Regions from separate parts of the Azoarcus sp. DD4 genome, predicted to be linked through region 1. Evidence: riboswitches for the same ligand, from Rfam matches in the RefSeq annotation. Region 1 holds a riboswitch; the other holds the start of a gene.
The links. Region 1 has a riboswitch for glycine ahead of CJ010_RS06755 (trimeric intracellular cation channel family protein). Riboswitches for the same ligand answer to the same signal wherever they lie in the genome.

Region 1 (9,410 bases):
GCGCAGGATCTGCACCAGGTTTTTCTGCTGCGGCCGGCCGTCGCGGCCGATCATGGTCATGTTGACCGAGACCGAGGTCTCGAGGCTGGTGTGGGCGAGCAGCACCGCCATGAACTCGTCGCGGCTCTGGCGGCTGGACTTGGGCTCCAGCACGATGCGCACGGGCGCCTTGTCGCTGGATTCGTCGCGGACGGTGTCGAGCACGCCGAGCACCAGCTGCTTCAACTGCTTCTGCTCCTGGCTGACTTCCTTCTTGCCGGCGCGCGGCTGCGGGTTGGTCAGCGTTTCGATCTCGGACAGCACCTGCGCGGCGGAAACGCCATGCGGCAGTTCCTCGATGATCACCCGCCACTGGCCGCGGGCGAGTTCCTCGATGCGCCAGCGCGCGCGCATGCGCAGGCTGCCGCGGCCGCCGGCGTAGGCGTCGCGGATCGCTTCGGGCGAGGAGATCAGCTGGCCGCCGCCGGGGAAATCGGGGCCGGGCAGCAGCGGCAGGATGTCGTCCAGCCCGGCGTCGGGATGGCGGATCAGGTGGCAGGCAGCCTCGGCCACCTCGCGCAGGTTGTGCGGCTGGATTTCAGTGGCCATGCCGACCGCGATGCCGGAGGCACCGTTCAGCAGCACGAAGGGCAGGCGCGCGGGCAGCAGCTGCGGCTCTTCGAAGGCGCCGTCGTAGTTGGGGACGAAGTCCACCGTGCCGCGGTCGATCTCGGCCAGCAGCAGTTCGGCGATCGGTGTCAGCCGGCATTCGGTGTAACGCATCGCCGCAGCCGAGTCGCCATCGCGCGAGCCGAAGTTGCCCTGGCCGTCGACCAGCGGATAGCGCAGCGAGAAGTCCTGTGCCACCCGCACCATCGCGTCGTACACGCTGGAATCACCGTGCGGGTGGTACTTGCCGATCACGTCGCCGACCACGCGTGCCGACTTCACATGCTTGGCGGTGGCCGACAGCCGCATCTCGTTCATCGCGAACAGGATGCGGCGCTGCACCGGCTTCATGCCGTCTTCGACCTGCGGCAGCGCGCGCGACTTCACCACGCTCATCGCGTAGGCGAGGTAAGCGCGCTCGGCGTAGAGATCGAGCGGCAGCGCGCCATCGGGCGAAGGCATCAACGGCGCGGGCGGTGCAGGCGGGGCGGCCGGCGGGGCTGCTGCGGCCGGCGGGGCCGGGGGCGGCGCGTCTGCGGCGGCGGGGGGAGTGGCGGTGTCGCCGAACAGGTCGGGAATGTCGTTGCTCATCGGGGATCAGGGCCGGGATCGTAAGGCCAGCGGCGCGGTTGGCGGCAGGGCGACTGCCGGCCACGCCGGAAAGGGGGCGATCTTAACCCGTCTGCGTGACATGGCGCGAGCCGGCTGCAGCCGATCACCGTCGATGATGCGACGCCGGCGTCGTGCTTGTCGGAATCCTGACTCGCCGGGAGCGGGGCGCTATCAGTCGGTCTCGGTCTCGGCGTCGTCGTCGACGTCGTCCAGCATTGCCGAGATTACCGAATGGCCGCAGCCGTCTTCAGGGTCGAGCACTTTGAGCTGGGCGACCAGGTTGCGGCTGATTTCGGTGTTGCCGCGGCGCAGCTCGATGAAGGCCATCGCCTTCAGGAACAGCAGCAGGAAGCGTTGCGGCACGCTGCGGCGCTTGTCGTCGCCGACCTCGGCCAGCGTCCAGGTGCGCCAGTCCTGGCCGACGCGCGCCTGGTGGGCGGCTTCGGCGAGGCCTTCCATCGCGACCGCGAGGGCGTCGTCGAATTCGCGCTGCTGGTTCTGCAGCTTGAGCAGGCAGCGGTAGGCCGGCAAGGAGGACGGCGAGATCTCGATGGCGTGACGGAAGAGGGCGCGGGCGCGGGCCGGGTCGCTGCGGTGGCAGCCGACGCCTTCCTGCAACAGCGAATTGACGTGGGCCGGCAGCGGACCGAAATCGACGAGGTTTTCCTTGGGCGTGGGGCGGGCCATGACGCAAGACTCGGGATGGTGATCCACTGCATCAAGCAAGGAGCATTCCGTCGCGCCGGGTCAGTCCTCCGCCAGCAGGTGCGCGACTGCGGCGGCAAAGTCGTCGGCGACGAGATCGGGGGGTACGTTCGGCTCGGCGTCGTCGCCCGCACGGAACTTGCCGGTGCGCACCAGGACGGCACGGATGCCGGCGGCGCGCGCCGCACCGACGTCGTCGTGGAGGTCGTCGCCGATCAGCAACGCGTCCGCCGGGGCGACGCCGAGCTCGGCCAATGCGCTGTGAAAGAAACCTGCCGCCGGTTTGCCGACGATCTCGGCCGTCGTTCCGCTGCTGAACTCGAGTCCGGTGACGAAGGCGCCCATGTCGAGCGCAAGGCCGTCGACGTCCATGTAGTAGCGGTTGCGCGCCATCGCGATGAAGGGGCAGCCGTCGATCAGCAGTCGGAATGCGGCGTTCAAGCGCGTGTAGTCGAGGAAGGGCCCCATGTCGCCCATCACCACTGCGTCAGGGCGGTCCGCGTCCGGGCCGACTTCAGCGCGCAGGTCGGGATGGACCAGATACATCGGGTTCAGGCCGCGTGCGCACACGAGTTGCTGCGCTGCATGCGCCGCGGTCTGGATCTCCCCGGCGTCGATGCTGTATCCCATGTGGCGCAGCCTGGCGGCGATAAGGTCGCGCGGCGTGCGCGTGGTGTTGGTCAGGAAGCGCACCGGCAGCTGCGCATCGCGCAGGCGGGCCAAGGCTGCGATCGAGCCGGGGATGGCGGTGTCGCCGATGTGCAGCACGCCCGCGAGATCGATCAGTACGGCCCGAGGTCGGCGGTACTGGAGCGTGGTCGTGGAGGCCGTCATGGCGGGTCTGCGGCAATGGGCGATGTGCTGCTGCCGTTATAGGAAGGCAGCGGCAGGGCGGCAAGCACCGCATCCCGCCGGTTCAGATGTCGGCCTCGACCGTGTCGCCCTTTTCCTCCATCCAGGCGCGGCGGCCGGAGGCCTCGCCCTTGCCCATCAGCAGGGTGAACATCTTCAGGGTCTGCTCGATGGCTTCTGTCCGCACCTGCACCGGCAGCACCCGGCGGGTGGCCGGGTCCATGGTGGTTTCGCGCAGCTGGTCGGGGTTCATCTCGCCCAGGCCCTTGAAGCGGCCGATCTCGATGGCGTCGGGCTTGAAGCCCTCCTGCGCCAGGCGGTCGCGGATGGCGGCGAGCTCGCCGTCGTCGAGCGCGTAGAGCCGGCGCGGCGGCCGTTTCTTGCCCTGCGCCGGCACGTCGACGCGGTACAGCGGCGGCTGGGCGACGTAGATGTGGCCGCGCTCTATCAGCTTGGGGAAATGGCGGAAGAACAGCGTGAGCAGCAGGGTCTGGATGTGCGAGCCGTCGACGTCGGCGTCGGACATGATGACGATCTTGCCGTAGCGCAGGCCCGAGAGGTCCGGGTTGCTGTCGGCACGGTGGGCATCGACGCCGAGCGCCACCGCGATGTCGTGGATCTCGGCGTTGGCGAGCAGGCGGTCGGGGTCGATCTCCCAGGCGTTCTGCACCTTGCCGCGCAGCGGCAGGATAGCCTGGGTTTCCTTGTTGCGCGCCATCTTCGCCGAGCCGCCGGCGGAGTCGCCCTCGACCAGGAAGAGCTCGTTTTCGGCGATGTCCTCGGATTCGCAGTCGGACAGCTTGCCCGGCAGCACCGCGACGCCGGAGGTTTTCTTCTTCTCGACCTTCTGCGCGCTCTTCTGCCGCGCCAGCGCCTGCTTGATCGACAGCTCGGCGATCGCCTTGCCGGCGTCGACGTGGTTGTTCAGCCAGATCTCGAAGGGGTCGCGCAGCTGGCTGGAGACCAGCTTGACCGCTTCGCGCGAGTTCAGTTTTTCCTTCACCTGGCCCTGGAACTGGGGGTCGAGCAGGCGGGCGGAGAGCACGAAGCTCATGCGGCCGCAGACGTCTTCCTGCTGCAGCTTGACGCCGCGCGGCAGCAGCGTGTGGTGCTCGATGAAGGACTTCACCGCCTCGAACACGCCGGCGCGCAGGCCGGATTCGTGGGTGCCGCCATTCACCGTGGGAATCAGGTTCACATAGGACTCGCTCGGCACCGCCGATTCGAACCAGGCCAGCGCCCAGGCCGCGCCTTCGCCGGGGGCGAAGCTGGCGTCGTCCTTGCCGGCGTACTTCTCGGCGGTGAAGATCGGTGCCACTGGCTCGGTGTCACCGGCCAGTTCCTTGAGGTAGCCGGCGAGGCCTTCCGGGTAGGACCAGGTCTTGGTCAGCACCGGGCCATTGGCCTGCTCGATGTCCAGCCGCACGGCGACGCCGGAAAGCAGCACCGCCTTGCTGCGCAGCAGGCGTTCGAGCTCGTTCATCGGCACCCGCGGCGCTTCGAAGTACTTCGGGTCGGGCCAGACGCGCACCCGGGTGCCGGTCTGGCGGCCGCATTCGCCTTCGATGCGCACCTGGCCGATGTTCTCGCCGCCGTCGCTGAAGTCGATGCGGTGCAGCTTGCCGTCGCGCTTGACCTCCACCTCCACCCGCGTGGACAGCGCGTTGGTCACCGCCACGCCGACGCCGTGCAGACCGCCGGAGAAGGCGTAGGCGCTGTTGCCCTCGCGCTTGTCGAACTTGCCGCCGGCGTGCAGCCGGGTGTAGGCCAGCACTACCACCGGCACGCCTTCCTCGGGATGCAGCCCGACCGGGATGCCGCGGCCGTCGTCGGCCACGGTGACAGAGCCGTCGAGGTGCAGGGTGACGTGGATCTTCTTCGCGAAGCCGCCGAGCGCCTCGTCGGCGGCGTTGTCGATGACTTCCTGGATGATGTGCGCCGGGGAGTCGGTACGGGTGTACATGCCGGGGCGCTCGCGCACCGGTTCCAGCCCCTTGAGGACGCGGAAAGAGGATTCGTCGTATTGCTTGCTTGTCATGCCTGGGTCGCCACTAGCGGATGCGGATCGGGCGCAAGGATAGCAGGCGCACGCCCCCTGACGGGCGAACTTCTTACTCCCAGCGCTCGCGGTAGGAGAAGGTCGGCAGCTTCCAGCCGCGCCAGATCGCCAGCAGCCGTAGCGTGAGGCCGGCGGCGAAGCTCGCCGCAATATTGATCTGCTCGGGCACGCCGAAGTGGTGCAGCGACAGGTAAAGCGCACACACCGCGAGCGAGACGCTGGCGTAGAGCTCGTGGCGGAACACCACCGGCACCTGGTTGCACAGCACATCGCGCAGGATGCCGCCGAAGATGCCGGTGATCATGCCGGACATGATCACCACCGGGGTGGGATAGTCCATGCCGAGCGCGACGCCGCAGCCGATCAGCGAGAAGGCGATCAGACCCATCGCGTCCAGCACCAGGAACACCGTCTTGAGATGGTGCATGTAGCGCGCTACCAGCGTGGTGAGCAGGCCGGCGGAGATCACCAGATAGACGTACTGCGGGTGCTGGGTCCAGCCGATGGGGAAATGGCCGAGGATCATGTCGCGGATGGTGCCGCCGCCGAGCGCGGTGACGAAGGCGATGACCGCGACGCCGAAGATGTCCATGTTGCGGCGGCCGGCCGCGAGCGCGCCGGACATGGCCTCGGCGGTGATGGCGATGAGGTAGATGGTGGTCAGCACGGCGCACCTCCGCTCGCGACGTGGGCGCAAGTGCGCGAAACAAAGGAGGAGGGGCCGGCGGGGCGGCTGGAGAAGGGCATCATCGGGCGATCGTCCTGGGGTGGGTGCGCGCGCAGGGTGGGCGCGCCGCCGTTGCGGTGAGCCGTGTGCCTTGCGCTGCCTCTCCCCCTGTCCTTCTACCTGAGAGTTTCGGCGCCCTTGCGGCGCCTGCCCCTTCGGTGGATCGCTTGCGCCGGCTGTGCCGGCGGTCGATCGCTCTCCAGTCGGCGAACGTTTCCCGCGGTTCGGTGTGCCTGAGCGATTATGGGAGTTTGCGCCTTCGGCGGAGGGTCCGGCTGCCCGGACGACCTCGCTCTCCCGCGAGAAGGCTCGATTATCCGGCGACACGCCGACGTGGTCAAACCGGTGGTGCCCGCGGCGGGGCGGCGTGCACAAAAAAGGCCCCCGCCGGTGAAGGCGGGGGCCCGAAGGAACTGGAGCGCGGGGAGGCGCTCCGATTGCCGCAAACTGATGCTTAGTGGAACTGCTCTTCTTCGGTCGAACCGGTCAGCGCCTTCACCGAGGAGGAGCCGCCCTGGATCACGGTGGTGACGTCGTCGAAGTAACCGGCGCCCACTTCCTGCTGGTGCGACACGAAGGTGTAGCCCTGTTCGCGAGCGGCGAATTCCGGCTCCTGCACCATTTCCACGTAGTGCTTCATGCCTTCGCCGCGGGCGTAGGCGTGGGCGAACTTGAAGGTGTTGAACCAATTGACGTGGATGCCGGCCAGGGTGATGAACTGGTACTTGTAGCCCAGCGCCGACAGCTCTTCCTGGAACTTGGCGATGGTGGCGTCGTCCAGGTTCTTCTTCCAGTTGAAGGACGGCGAGCAGTTGTACGACAGCAGCTTGCCCGGGCAGGCGGCATGCACGGCCTGCGCGAATTCACGGGCGAAGCCGAGGTCCGGCGTGCCGGTTTCGCACCACACCAGGTCGGCGTACGGAGCGTAGGCGACACCGCGGGAGATGGCCTGCTCCAGACCGTTCTTGACGCGGTAGAAGCCTTCTTGGGTGCGCTCGCCGGTCAGGAAGGGCTTGTCGTTGGCGTCGTGGTCGGAGGTGATCAGGTTGGCGGCTTCCGCGTCGGTACGGGCCAGGATCAGGGTGGAGACACCCATCACGTCGGCGGCGAAACGGGCCGAGATCAGCTTCTCGATCGCTTCCTGGGTCGGCACCAGCACCTTGCCGCCCATGTGGCCACACTTCTTCACGGCGGCCAGCTGGTCTTCGAAGTGCACCCCGGCGGCGCCGGCGGCGATCATGTTCTTCATCAGTTCGAAGGCGTTGAGCACGCCGCCGAAACCGGCTTCAGCATCCGCCACGATCGGCAGGAAGTAGTCGATGAATTCCTTGGAGCCCGGCTCGATGCCGCGCGACCACTGGATTTCGTCGGCGCGCTTGAAGGTGTTGTTGATGCGGCGAACCATGGTCGGCACCGAGTCGTAGGCGTACAGCGACTGGTCCGGGTACATGGTTTCGGAGGTGTTGCCGTCGGCGGCGACCTGCCAGCCGGACAGATACACGGCTTCCAGGCCGGCCTTGGCCTGCTGCATCGCCTGACCGGCGGTGATCGCGCCGAAGGCATTCACGTAACCCTTCTTGGCGCCGCCATTGACCTTGGCCCACAGGGTTTCGGCGCCGCGCTTGGCCAGGGTGTATTCGATCGGCAGGGAGCCACGCAGGCGCACCACGTCGGCGGCGCTGTAGCCACGCTTGATGCCTTTCCAACGGGGATTCTCAGCCCAATCTTTTTCCAGGGCGGCAATTTGCTGTTCGCGGGTCAGGGTCATGATGGATCCTTGTCAGTGTTGGCGAAGAAGGGGGCAACCATGTTTGCCGGGTGGTGAGCCCCGGCGTTTTCGACTGCTCTGCCGACATCGCTTCGAGGGAGAAAGCTGCGTCGGTTGAAGGGCAGTATAGGGAGCATTCCGCGTAGCAGCAATATGTCTTATATAAGATATAAGAAAAAATTTTATCAATTAAAATCAGCGTATTAAAAAATTCGTTCCGATATGTGAAATCTAAATCAACGTTGTGAAACGAGATCGAGGTTTTCTGCTGCTGCGATGCACATCCGGTTCGCGAGCGCTTGTCGCCGGACGGACCTTGCACCGGCATGGTCCGATGTTTGCTACCCACGGGGTGAGATCGGCTCACGCGGACTCCATTGCTGAAAATGGATTGCCCAGCAGCACGATAGGAGTGTAATTTTTACTTATAAACAAATAAGCGATGCTTTTCCGCGAGGCCGGGTGCAAGCCGGCCCGACGCAGGGAAGAGCAGGCCACGGAGAGGCGGCAAACCATGAGTCCATCGGCGAATCTGGACCTGACCAAGGTCTATCGGAATTGTGTCTTCCAGTCCCGCTCTGCTGTTGCGTCCCACACGCAGCTCAGCCGAGAGTTGTGCGGGCACGATCTCGACTGGCGCCGCGGCAATGTCGACACCGCGTTGTTCCGCGCCGACGTCAATCGCATGAGCTTTCTCGCGCTGCGCTATGGCGCCGAGGTCGAAGTGCGGCCGGAGCCGTTCAAGGACTTCGCCCTGGTGCAGATGCCCCTTCGTGGTGCGGCCGAAATCGAATGCGACGGTGTGCGCATCACCGTGGCGCAGGGCGAGGCCGCGGTGGTCGCGCCGCGCCGGCACATCCGCCTGGTCTGGCAGCCGGGCTGCGAGCAGCTGATCCTCAAGGTGCCTTACGAGCTGGTGCGTCAGGTTTCCTGTCACACCTGTACGCGCAGCCATTGCCCGGACAACGCGCCCGATTGCGGCGTCGGGCTGGAATCGGCCTTCGTGCTGGAGCCGGCGCTGAATCAGCAATGGCGGGCGCTGGTCCAGCAATTGTTGAACTTGCTGCCGATGCCGGGCGAGGCCGGCATCCATCCAGGCTGGCTCAACCAGTTCGAACAGACGGTGGCGCTCTTCCTGCTGGCGCACCAGCCGAGCGCACTGGCGCGCGATCTGCGCGGCGACGAGGAAGAGGCGATCGCGCTGTCATCCTCGGAGCGACTGGCGGGGCGCAAGCTCGACGCGGTCGAGGACTACATGCGCAGCCGGCTGTTTGCGCCGATTTCGCTGGCCGATCTGGCCAAGGCGGCCGGGGTGAGCGCGCGCACGCTCAATATCCTCTGTCATCGCTACCGCGGTGTCGCGCCCATGGTGCTGTTGCGCAACGTGCGGCTGGATGCGGCGCGCGCGCGCCTCGTGTCCGATCCGCTGGTCAGCGTCACCGAGGTGGCGCTCGAGTACGGTTTCGGCCATCTCGGCCGTTTCTCCGCCTACTACCGAGAGCGTTTCGGCGAGCTGCCCCGCGATACCTGCATGTTGCGCCACTGACGCGAGCTGCGGCGGCGCGCTTTGCACATGTATGGGTCGCACCGGGACGGCCGTTCGCAAAGCTGCTCAAAGCGGATAAGGCGCTGCGCGATTCGGCTAGCGCGGCCGGGGCACCGGCGGCACGCTGGGCTTCATTTCTTTCCAGTCCCGGAGCCGATTGCCATGAGCACCCATGCCCCTGCACAACCCGCGAAGTCCGCCGTCCGGTTCCAAGGAGGCGCGCGATGAGCAGCTACGACGCTATCATCGTCGGCAGCGGCATCAACTCGTTGGTGTGTGCCGGCGTGATGTCCAAACGCGGCAAGAAGGTGCTGGTGCTGGAGCGCGAGGCGGTGCTCGGCGGCTGCATCCGCAGCGAGGAACTCACTGCGCCCGGCTATCTGCACGACACGATGTCGACCGCGCATCCCTTGTTCGTCACCTCGCCCGGTTACGCCGAGCTCAAGGACGCGCTGCACGCCAACGGGCTGGACTACGGTAACAACGCCACCCC
Region 2 (9,410 bases), 240 kb from region 1:
AGCGGCAGGCCGAAGCCTAGACCGGTGAGCAGCCAGCCTATGGCCTGCGGGTTGGCCGGTTCGGGCAGCCAGCGGCCGACGGCGCTGATCACGATGGCGGCGGCGCAGATGCGTTCGGCACGCCCGGCACGGTGGCCGAGCATGGCCAGCGTGCCGAACATCAGGGCCGGGGCGAGATAGAGCAGGCTTGGAAAGTCGCGGTAGCGCGCGTCGGCGAACAGCAGAAGGGCCGCCACGGCTGCGGCAAAAGTCAGCACGCCGCGCGCCAGTCCGAGCAGGTTGGCCGCCGAGGCAAGCTCCTGCTGCTGGCGTACCCGGCGCCAGGCCAGGCTCGCACTCGGCAGGCGGGCTCCGTTCCAGCACGCCAGCAGCAGTGCGCTTGCGCTGGCGATTAGGCCGACGCCGCCCAGCACCATCCATTCCAGCTCGTCGCGATAGGCGAGCACGGCATGCTCCCAGTGCAGTATGGCAAGCAGTCCGCCGACGGCGCCGACCGCGGCGACGGCCGCGATTCTCGGCGCTCCCCCGCCGGCCTTGCGCCGGCTGGCGATGCCCAGACCCAGCGCCACGAGGGCGCCGATTGCGGCACCGACGAGCGGCGCGTGCATGGACTGGCGATCCGCGACCGGACCGGCCAGCGGGAATTTCGGCTTCAACTGGGCGTCGAGCATGCCCCAGTGGCCGCCCACGGTACCTTCGAGGCGGCGCTTCCACGGTTGATCGATGGCTTCGATCAGGTTGTAGTTCCAGCCGCGGTCGTGCGCCTGATGGACGAATTCGCGGATGTAGCGCGCCTGGTTGGCAGGCGAGGGGCGCGACTCCTCACGGCGACGGCCTTCGCTCGGCCAGCCGGTTTCGCCGATCAGGATGGGCTTGGTGAAGTGAGCACTGACTTTGCCGTGAATCTCGGCCACATGCTGCAGCGCGTGCTCGATGTCGACGGGCTCGTCTTCCCAGAAGGGGAGAATGTGCACGGTGACGAAATCCACCGAGCCGGCCAGGCCGTCGTGCCGCATCCAGAATTCCCATACGTCGGCATAGGTGACGGGCACCTGCGATTTCGACTTCGCGTAGTCGATCAGCACCCGCATCTCGTCCTCGGTACGCTCGCGGCGCAGCAGGACCTCGTTGCCGACGATCAGTGCGCGCACGACGTCCTTGTATTCGTTGGCGATGGCGATGGCGTGATCGAGTTCTATCGCGTTCTTCTTGCGGTCGAATCCGATCCAGGCGCCGAGCAGCACCTTCATGCCGACTTCGCGCGCGACCGCGGGCACCTGATCCAGTCCCTGGTCAACAGAGTAGAGGCGCACACAGTCGGTGATCCCGGCGAGCGCGGTGAGGTCGGCCACGATCTGGTCGCGCGGGATGCGCAGATCCTTGTCGAACGGCGTCTGGCCGGGCAGGTGATAGGGCGCGTACGACACGCATTTGAGCTTCTCGCCGTCGGCGAGATGCAGATCGTGCATTTCCACCGGGCGGGTCTGGCTGAATACCCAGGCAATGAGCGCGACCAGCGCGATCAGGTGGACCAGCAGCAGGCTGATCCAGAGGGAAGGTCGGGCGGACATGGTGTCTCGTCAGGTGAAGGCGGGTGTTCGTTACGGGGGGCATCCCCGAAAAAAAGCCACGCGCGCGGCGTGGCTTCGTGTGAAGCGCGGGCATTCTACCTGTAGTCAGGCATACGCCTCCATCGGCACGCAGGCGCAAAAGAGGTTGCGATCGCCATAGACGTCGTCGATGCGGTTTACGCTCGGCCAGAACTTGTTTTCGGCCACCCACGGCAGCGGGAACACCGCCTGCTCGCGGCTGTACGGGCGGTTCCATTCGGCTGTGACGACTTCAGCCTGGGTGTGCGGCGCGTTGCGCAGCGGATTGTTGTCGGCAGGCCATTCGCCGCGCTCGATGCAGCGGATTTCCTCGCGGATCGCCACCATCGCGGCGATGAAGCGGTCGAGTTCGGCGAGGTCCTCGGATTCGGTCGGCTCCACCATGATGGTGCCGGCCACCGGGAAGGACATCGTCGGCGCATGGAAGCCGTAGTCCATCAGGCGCTTGGCGATGTCGACCTCGCTGATGCCGGTCGCCGCCTTGATCGGACGGATGTCGAGGATGCACTCGTGCGCGACGCGACCCTGGCTGCCGGTGTAGAGCACCGGGTAGTGCTCGCCCAGGCGGGCGGCGAGGTAGTTGGCGTTGAGGATGGCCACCTCGGTGGCGCGTTTCAGGCCTTCGCCCCCCATCATCGCGATGTACATCCACGAAATCGGCAGGATGCTGGCTGAGCCGAAGGGGGCGGCCGATACCGCGCCCTGCCCCTTGTTGGAGCGATCCTCGCCGCCGGTCGCCGCCACCACGTGGTCGGCCATGAAGGGCGCGAGATGCGCCTTCAGTCCGATCGGTCCCATGCCAGGGCCGCCGCCGCCGTGCGGAATGCAGAAGGTCTTGTGCAGGTTCATGTGCGACACGTCGGCGCCGATGGTGGCAGGCGAAGTGAGACCGACCTGGGCGTTGAGATTGGCGCCGTCCATGTAAACCTGGCCGCCATGGGCGTGCACCGCGGCGCAGATTTCACGGATGTTCTCCTCGAACACGCCGTGGGTGGAAGGGTAGGTGATCATCAGCGCGGCGAGTTTGTCCGCATATTGCGCGGCCTTGGTCTTGAGGTTTTCGAGGTCGACATTGCCGTTGCTGTCGCATTCGACCGCGACCACCTCCATGCCGCACATCTGTGCCGTCGCCGGGTTGGTGCCGTGGGCCGACTTGGGAATGAGGCAGACGTTGCGGTGACCCTCGCCGCGGCTCGCGTGATAGCGGCGGATGGCGACCAGGCCGGCGTATTCGCCCTGCGCACCGGAGTTCGGCTGCATGCAGATCGCGTCGAACCCGGTGACTGCCTTCAGGTAGTCGGCCAGCCCGTCGATCATCTGCAGGTAGCCGGCGGCCTGTGCGCGCGGCGCGAAGGGGTGCAGGTTGGCGAATTCCGGCCAGGTGACCGGGATCATCTCGCTGGTGGCGTTGAGCTTCATGGTGCACGAGCCGAGCGAGATCATTGAATGGTCGAGCGCGAGGTCGCGGTTCTGAAGCTTCTTCAGGTAGCGCAGCATCTCGTGCTCGGTGTGGTGGGTATTGAACACCGGATGGGTCAGCACCGCGTCGCTGCGCAGGAGGGCGGCAGGCAGGGCACCGCCCTTTGCGCCGACGGCTGCATCGAGTACGTTGATATCGGTGGCCGCACCGAAGCAGGCGAGCACAGCGGCGATGTCGGTGCCGGTGGTGGTTTCATCGACCGACAGGCCGATGCGGGTGGCGGAAGCGTGCCGCAGGTTGTAGCCGGCACCCTCGGCCCTCGCGTGGACTTCTGCTGTCCGCTGCCCGACTTCCACTTCGAAGGTGTCGAAGAAGCCCGCATCGGGCGCGTCGAAGCCGGCCGCGCGCAGGCCGGCGGCAAGGATGGCGGCCAGCCGGTGGATGCGGGCGGCGATGGTCCGCAGGCCTTGCGGGCCGTGATAGACGGCATAGAAGCCGGCCATGTTGGCGAGCAGCACCTGAGAGGTACAGATGTTGGAGTTGGCCTTTTCGCGGCGGATGTGCTGTTCGCGCGTCTGCAGCGTCATGCGCAGTGCGGTCTTGCCGCGTGCATCCTTCGATACCCCGATGATGCGGCCGGGCATGGCGCGCACATAGGCTTCGCGGGTAGCGAAAAATGCCGCATGCGGACCGCCGAAGCCCATCGGCACGCCGAAGCGCTGTGCCGAGCCGAATGCGATGTCGGCCCCCATCGCGCCCGGCGACCTGAGCAGCATCAGCGCCATCAGGTCGGTGGCGAGGGCGGTGATAGCCCCGCGTGTCTTGAGCTCGGTCAGCACGGCCGACAGATCGTCCACCATGCCATGAACGTTGGGGTACTGCAGCAGCGCGCCGAAGACGTCGTGACTTGCGGCATCTTCAGCCTTGCCGACGACGAGTTCGAAGTCGAAGTAGGCGGCTCGCGTGCGGACCACGTCGATAGTCTGGGGGAAGCAGGCCTCGTCGACGAAAAAGGCATTCGATCGGGATTTGGAAACCCGGCGGGCCATCGCCATCGCCTCTGCAGCGGCGGTGGCTTCGTCGAGCAGCGAGGCATTGGCCAACTCGAGCCCGGTGAGGTCCATCACCATTTGCTGGTAATTCAGCAATGCTTCCAGCCGCCCCTGGGCAATTTCCGCCTGGTAGGGCGTGTAGGCGGTGTACCAGCCCGGGTTTTCCATGACATTGCGCAGAATGACTGACGGTGTATGGGTGCCGTAATAGCCCATGCCGATCAGCGATTTCTTTACCTGGTTGCACGACGCGATGTCGCGCAAGAGGCTCAGCGCTTCCTGCTCCGGACGTGGCCCTTCGAGCGGCAGCGGTGCTGCCAGCCGGATCGCGGAAGGTACGGTTTGTGCGATCAGGCTGTCGAGGTCCGGAACGCCGATGGCTGCGCACATCTGCGCGATCTCATCGGGGTTGGGGCCGAGGTGGCGATGGAGGAAGGCATCCCGTTGTTCGAGTTGGACAAGCGGGGCGGAAAGCGGCGTCTGGGGCATCGTGGTGCTCGGTCAGGCAGGACGACCCTCCGCCGGCTAACGGGTGGAGGGTCCGAAGCGGAGTGGGCGTAACTCAGGCGGCAGCAACTTCCGCGGCGTAGCCGGCGGCGTCGAGCAGGCCGGCGACATCGGAAATGTTGTCGGGCTTGATCTTGAACAGCCAGGCGGCATAGGCATCCGCATTCACCGTCTCGGGCGAGTCAGCGGTGTCGTCGTTGGTGGCGATGATTTCGCCGGCAACCGGTGCGTAGATGTCGGAGGCTGCCTTGACAGACTCGATCACCGCGCAGGCCTCGCCGGCGGCGAGCTTGCGGCCGACTTCCGGCAATTCAAGGAAAACAACGTCGCCCAAGGCTTCCTGAGCGTGGTCGGTAACGCCCACTGTCACGGTGCCGTCCGCTTCGGCGCGGACCCATTCATGGGACTTGGTGTACTTCAGTTCTGCCGGGATGTTGCTCATCGTGGGCTCCGGAGGTGGGCTAAATGGTTAGTGAGGACGTGTTTGAAGGCGGAAGAAGGAGGGGCGATATCGGGCCCGGGTGACCCGCGCCTCAGATCAGCGGCGTACCCTTGCGGACGAAAGGAAGCTTTACGGTCCGCGCTTTCAGACGTTTGCCGCGAATATCGACTTCGACGGTCGTGTCGGGCGCAACGGCTAGGGGAATACGTGCGAAGGCGATGGAGCGCTCGAGCGTGGGCGAGAAGCTGCCACTGGTGGTTTCGCCCTCGCCATCCGGGGTGAATACCTTCATGTGTGCGCGCAGCACGCCCTTGTCTTCAAGGATCAATCCGGTCAACTGCTGGCGTGCCGGGTTGGCGAGCAAGGCCGGCTTGCCGACGAAGTCGCGCTCGCCATCCTTGAGGTCGACTGTCCAAGCCAGCCCGGAGTCCAGGGGTGAAACGGTCTCATCCATGTCCTGACCGTAGAGGTTCATGCCCGCTTCCAGGCGCAGCGTGTCGCGCGCCCCTAGGCCGCAAGGGCGGACGCCCGCAGCCAGCAGCTTGGACCATGTCGCCTCGGCCAGGGGAGCCGGCACAGCAATCTCGAATCCGTCTTCACCCGTGTAGCCGGTACGCCCGATGAAAGTGTCGCCAATTCGGATGCCGACGAAGGCCTGCAGCGATTCGCCAGCGGGGCGGAATTCGGGAAGTGCGGTCCAGAAGCGGCTGAGGGCGTTGGGGCCCTGAACGGCGATCATCGCGAGATCCCGGCGGGAGGTCAGGGTCAGGTTTGCGCCGGTCTGTGCGATCCGATGACGCATCCAGGCGAGATCCTTGTCGGCGGTACCGGCGTTTACCACAACCCGATAGTCGTCGTCGGCAAGCCGATAGACGATCAGGTCGTCGATGACTCCGCCTTCGGCGTTGAGCATGCAGGCGTACAGCGCCTTGCCTGGCGTGCGCAGCTTTGCAACGTCGTTGGCGAGCAAGTTTCGTAGCCAGGCCGTGGCATCGGGGCCAACCAAGTCTAGGGCAAGCATGTGAGAAACGTCGAACATGCCTGCGTCGCGGCGCACCGAGTGATGTTCTTCGATCTGCGAGCCGTAGTTTACCGGCATGTCCCAGCCGGCAAAGTCGACCATGCGGGCGTTGGCGGTAAGGTGGCAGGCGTGTAGCGGCGTACGTTTTGCGGGCGTGTCCATGGGTATGTCCTCTCGATGTTCGGGAAACAAAAAAGGGCGAAGCCGGCTTACGCCAGTTCGCCCCATCTGTCCCTTGTACCTGAGAGATTCCGGCAATTACACCGGGTGCCCCTTCGGTGGATGCGCCAGAGCCATATTCATGCTCCCGCATCGCTCTCCAGACTTTCGATACGTGTCGGCGGTCCCTGTTGCCTGAGCGATTCCTGGGGGTTACGCCTTCGGCGACTCGGCCAATCAGCCAAGTTCTCTCCCGCGCGACTTGTCGGAAGATATCACCGCAAGGTGACGCGCGGCAATATGAAATGACGCCGGTACCGGGTGGCCTAGAATACACGCGCGTGTTTCGTGTTGTGATACCTGCATTGAATGGCCTCCGGTCCTCTAGGCGGTATGGCTTACTGAGTGTTCGCCGACCCATTGAACCTGAAAGGGTGGAGCCGATGGAGCGTGGCGTTCTCCATCTATATAGGTGAGGAAATACGTCCGTTGGCTGTTCAGCTGCCATTTCAGTAGCGCTCCTTCACTTTGCCCTTGATGTTTCTTGAGTGATGTATATACTGCGCGGCTCTTCGCGACTGTCTGTGTTTTTTTGCGGTGGTGAAGGGGTTTTGCGAGGTGGTTTTGCGAGTTTGTCTCGGCGTGATCGGTTTTAAAAAGGTTGCGGCGGGGGTTGACGAAGCGAAGCAAGTGCTACATAATCTCGCTTCTCTGCTGCAGCGAATGCAGCGCTCTTTAAAAAATTGAACAACCGATAAGTGTGGGTGCTTGGTTGTTGTGGCGAAGCCGCTTCGGCGGTTTAGTTTCGCAATGATTAGGTGCTCATGTCAGTAAGTGACTTTGAGTGCTTTGTATGGATTGAACTTAAGAGTTTGATCCTGGCTCAGATTGAACGCTGGCGGCATGCTTTACACATGCAAGTCGAACGGCAGCGGGGGCTTCGGCCCGCCGGCGAGTGGCGAACGGGTGAGTAATGCATCGGAACGTGCCCAGTCATGGGGGATAACTACGCGAAAGCGTAGCTAATACCGCATACGCCCTGAGGGGGAAAGTGGGGGATCGCAAGACCTCACGTGATTGGAGCGGCCGATGTCAGATTAGCTAGTTGGTGAGGTAAAGGCTCACCAAGGCGACGATCTGTAGCGGGTCTGAGAGGATGATCCGCCACACTGGGACTGAGACACGGCCCAGACTCCTACGGGAGGCAGCAGTGGGGAATTTTGGACAATGGGCGAAAGCCTGATCCAGCCATGCCGCGTGAGTGAAGAAGGCCTTCGGGTTGTAAAGCTCTTTCGGACGGAAAGAAATCGCGCGGGCTAATATCCCGCGTGGATGACGGTACCGTAAGAAGAAGCACCGGCTAACTACGTGCCAGCAGCCGCGGTAATACGTAGGGTGCGAGCGTTAATCGGAATTACTGGGCGTAAAGCGTGCGCAGGCGGTTTTGTAAGACAGGTGTGAAATCCCCGGGCTTAACCTGGGAACTGCGCTTGTGACTGCAAGGCTAGAGTACGGCAGAGGGGGGTGGAATTCCACGTGTAGCAGTGAAATGCGTAGAGATGTGGAGGAACACCGATGGCGAAGGCAGCCCCCTGGGCCTGTACTGACGCTCATGCACGAAAGCGTGGGGAGCAAACAGGATTAGATACCCTGGTAGTCCACGCCCTAAACGATGTCAACTAGTTGTTCGTAGAGGTAACTCTGTGAGTAACGCAGCTAACGCGTGAAGTTGACCGCCTGGGGAGTACGGCCGCAAGGTTAAAACTCAAAGGAATTGACGGGGACCCGCACAAGCGGTGGATGATGTGGATTAATTCGATGCAACGCGAAAAACCTTACCTACCCTTGACATGCCTGGAATCTTGCTGAGAGGCGAGAGTGCCTTCGGGAACCAGGACACAGGTGCTGCATGGCTGTCGTCAGCTCGTGTCGTGAGATGTTGGGTTAAGTCCCGCAACGAGCGCAACCCTTGTCATTAATTGCCATCATTCAGTTGGGCACTTTAATGAGACTGCCGGTGACAAACCGGAGGAAGGTGGGGATGACGTCAAGTCCTCATGGCCCTTATGGGTAGGGCTTCACACGTCATACAATGGTCGGTACAGAGGGTTGCCAAGCCGCGAGGTGGAGCTAATCCCTTAAAGCCGATCGTAGTCCGGATCGTAGTCTGCAACTCGACTGCGTGAAGTCGGAATCGCTAGTAATCGCAGATCAGCATGCTGCGGTGAATACGTTCCCGGGTCTTGTACACACCGCCCGTCACACCATGGGAGTGGGTTTCACCAGAAGTAGGTAGCTTAACCTTCGGGAGGGCGCTTACCACGGTGAGATTCATGACTGGGGTGAAGTCGTAACAAGGTAGCCGTATCGGAAGGTGCGGCTGGATCACCTCCTTTCAAGAGAAAAGCCGCTAACGGCCAAGTATCCACAACTTATCGGTTGTTCAGGCGAAGAGCCTCGATGTCGAGGGTCTGTAGCTCAGCTGGTTAGAGCACCGTCTTGATAAGGCGGGGGTCGTTGGTTCGAACCCAACCAGACCCACCAGTCTTTTAGGTGCTCGAAGTCAGAATGGGGCTGTAGCTCAGCTGGGAGAGCATCGGCTTTGCAAGCCGAGGGTCGTCGGTTCGATCCCGACCAGCTCCACCAGTGCCGCAGCGCCCGCGCTGCTCGGTTGTTCGACATGTCGAGACGTCAGTCATGCGTATGCAAGTGCTCATGCCTGACTTCTTGGTCATCGTGCCAGAGGTTCGCTCTTTAACAAATTGGAAGAAGTTAGTGCAGCACATCTAGGTGTGTTGCACGGGTTGTGTGATTGCATTGATCCGACACTGCGTAGTCAGCACAGTGGCGGATCGCACAAACGAGTTCGACCTGTAGCCGGATCTTCAGTGCGTGAGAACGCGCGAGAGGATCTAAGGTTATAGGATCAAGCGACTAAGTGCATGTGGTGGATGCCTTGGCGATCACAGGCGATGAAGGACGTGCAAGCCTGCGAAAAGCGGGGGGGAGCTGGCAATGGAGCTTTGATCCCCCGATATCCGAATGGGGAAACCCACTGCGCAAGCAGTATCCCGTACTGAATACATAGGTACGTGGAGGCGAACGCGGCGAACTGAAACATCTAAGTAGCCGTAGGAAAAGAAATCAACCGAGATTCCCCAAGTAGTGGCGAGCGAACGGGGAATAGCCTGCACGACTA

Region 2: it holds a riboswitch for glycine, as region 1 does, so the genes downstream of both, gcvT (glycine cleavage system aminomethyltransferase GcvT) here and CJ010_RS06755 (trimeric intracellular cation channel family protein) in region 1, are expected to answer to the same signal.

What each region holds. Positions count from the first base shown of each region.
Region 1 covers NZ_CP022958.1:1,417,602-1,427,011, forward strand. Annotated here, with positions in the region: gene parC (DNA topoisomerase IV subunit A) at 1-1,239, opposite strand, end outside; gene CJ010_RS06740 (hypothetical protein) at 1,432-1,947, opposite strand; gene CJ010_RS06745 (TIGR01458 family HAD-type hydrolase) at 2,008-2,799, opposite strand; gene CJ010_RS06750 (DNA topoisomerase IV subunit B) at 2,882-4,855, opposite strand; gene CJ010_RS06755 (trimeric intracellular cation channel family protein) at 4,929-5,543, opposite strand; glycine riboswitch at 5,814-5,913, opposite strand; gene aceA (isocitrate lyase) at 6,058-7,371, opposite strand; gene CJ010_RS06765 (AraC family transcriptional regulator) at 7,886-8,917, shown strand; gene CJ010_RS06770 (NAD(P)/FAD-dependent oxidoreductase) at 9,142-9,410, shown strand, end outside.
Region 2 covers NZ_CP022958.1:1,652,858-1,662,267, forward strand. Annotated here, with positions in the region: gene CJ010_RS07825 (hypothetical protein) at 1-20, shown strand, start outside; gene CJ010_RS07830 (beta-1,6-glucan synthase) at 1-1,571, opposite strand, end outside; gene gcvP (aminomethyl-transferring glycine dehydrogenase) at 1,677-4,571, opposite strand; gene gcvH (glycine cleavage system protein GcvH) at 4,645-5,031, opposite strand; gene gcvT (glycine cleavage system aminomethyltransferase GcvT) at 5,123-6,214, opposite strand; glycine riboswitch at 6,385-6,477, opposite strand; rRNA gene CJ010_RS07850 (16S ribosomal RNA) at 7,072-8,607, shown strand; tRNA gene CJ010_RS07855 (tRNA-Ile) at 8,679-8,755, shown strand; tRNA gene CJ010_RS07860 (tRNA-Ala) at 8,782-8,857, shown strand; rRNA gene CJ010_RS07865 (23S ribosomal RNA) at 9,136-9,410, shown strand, end outside.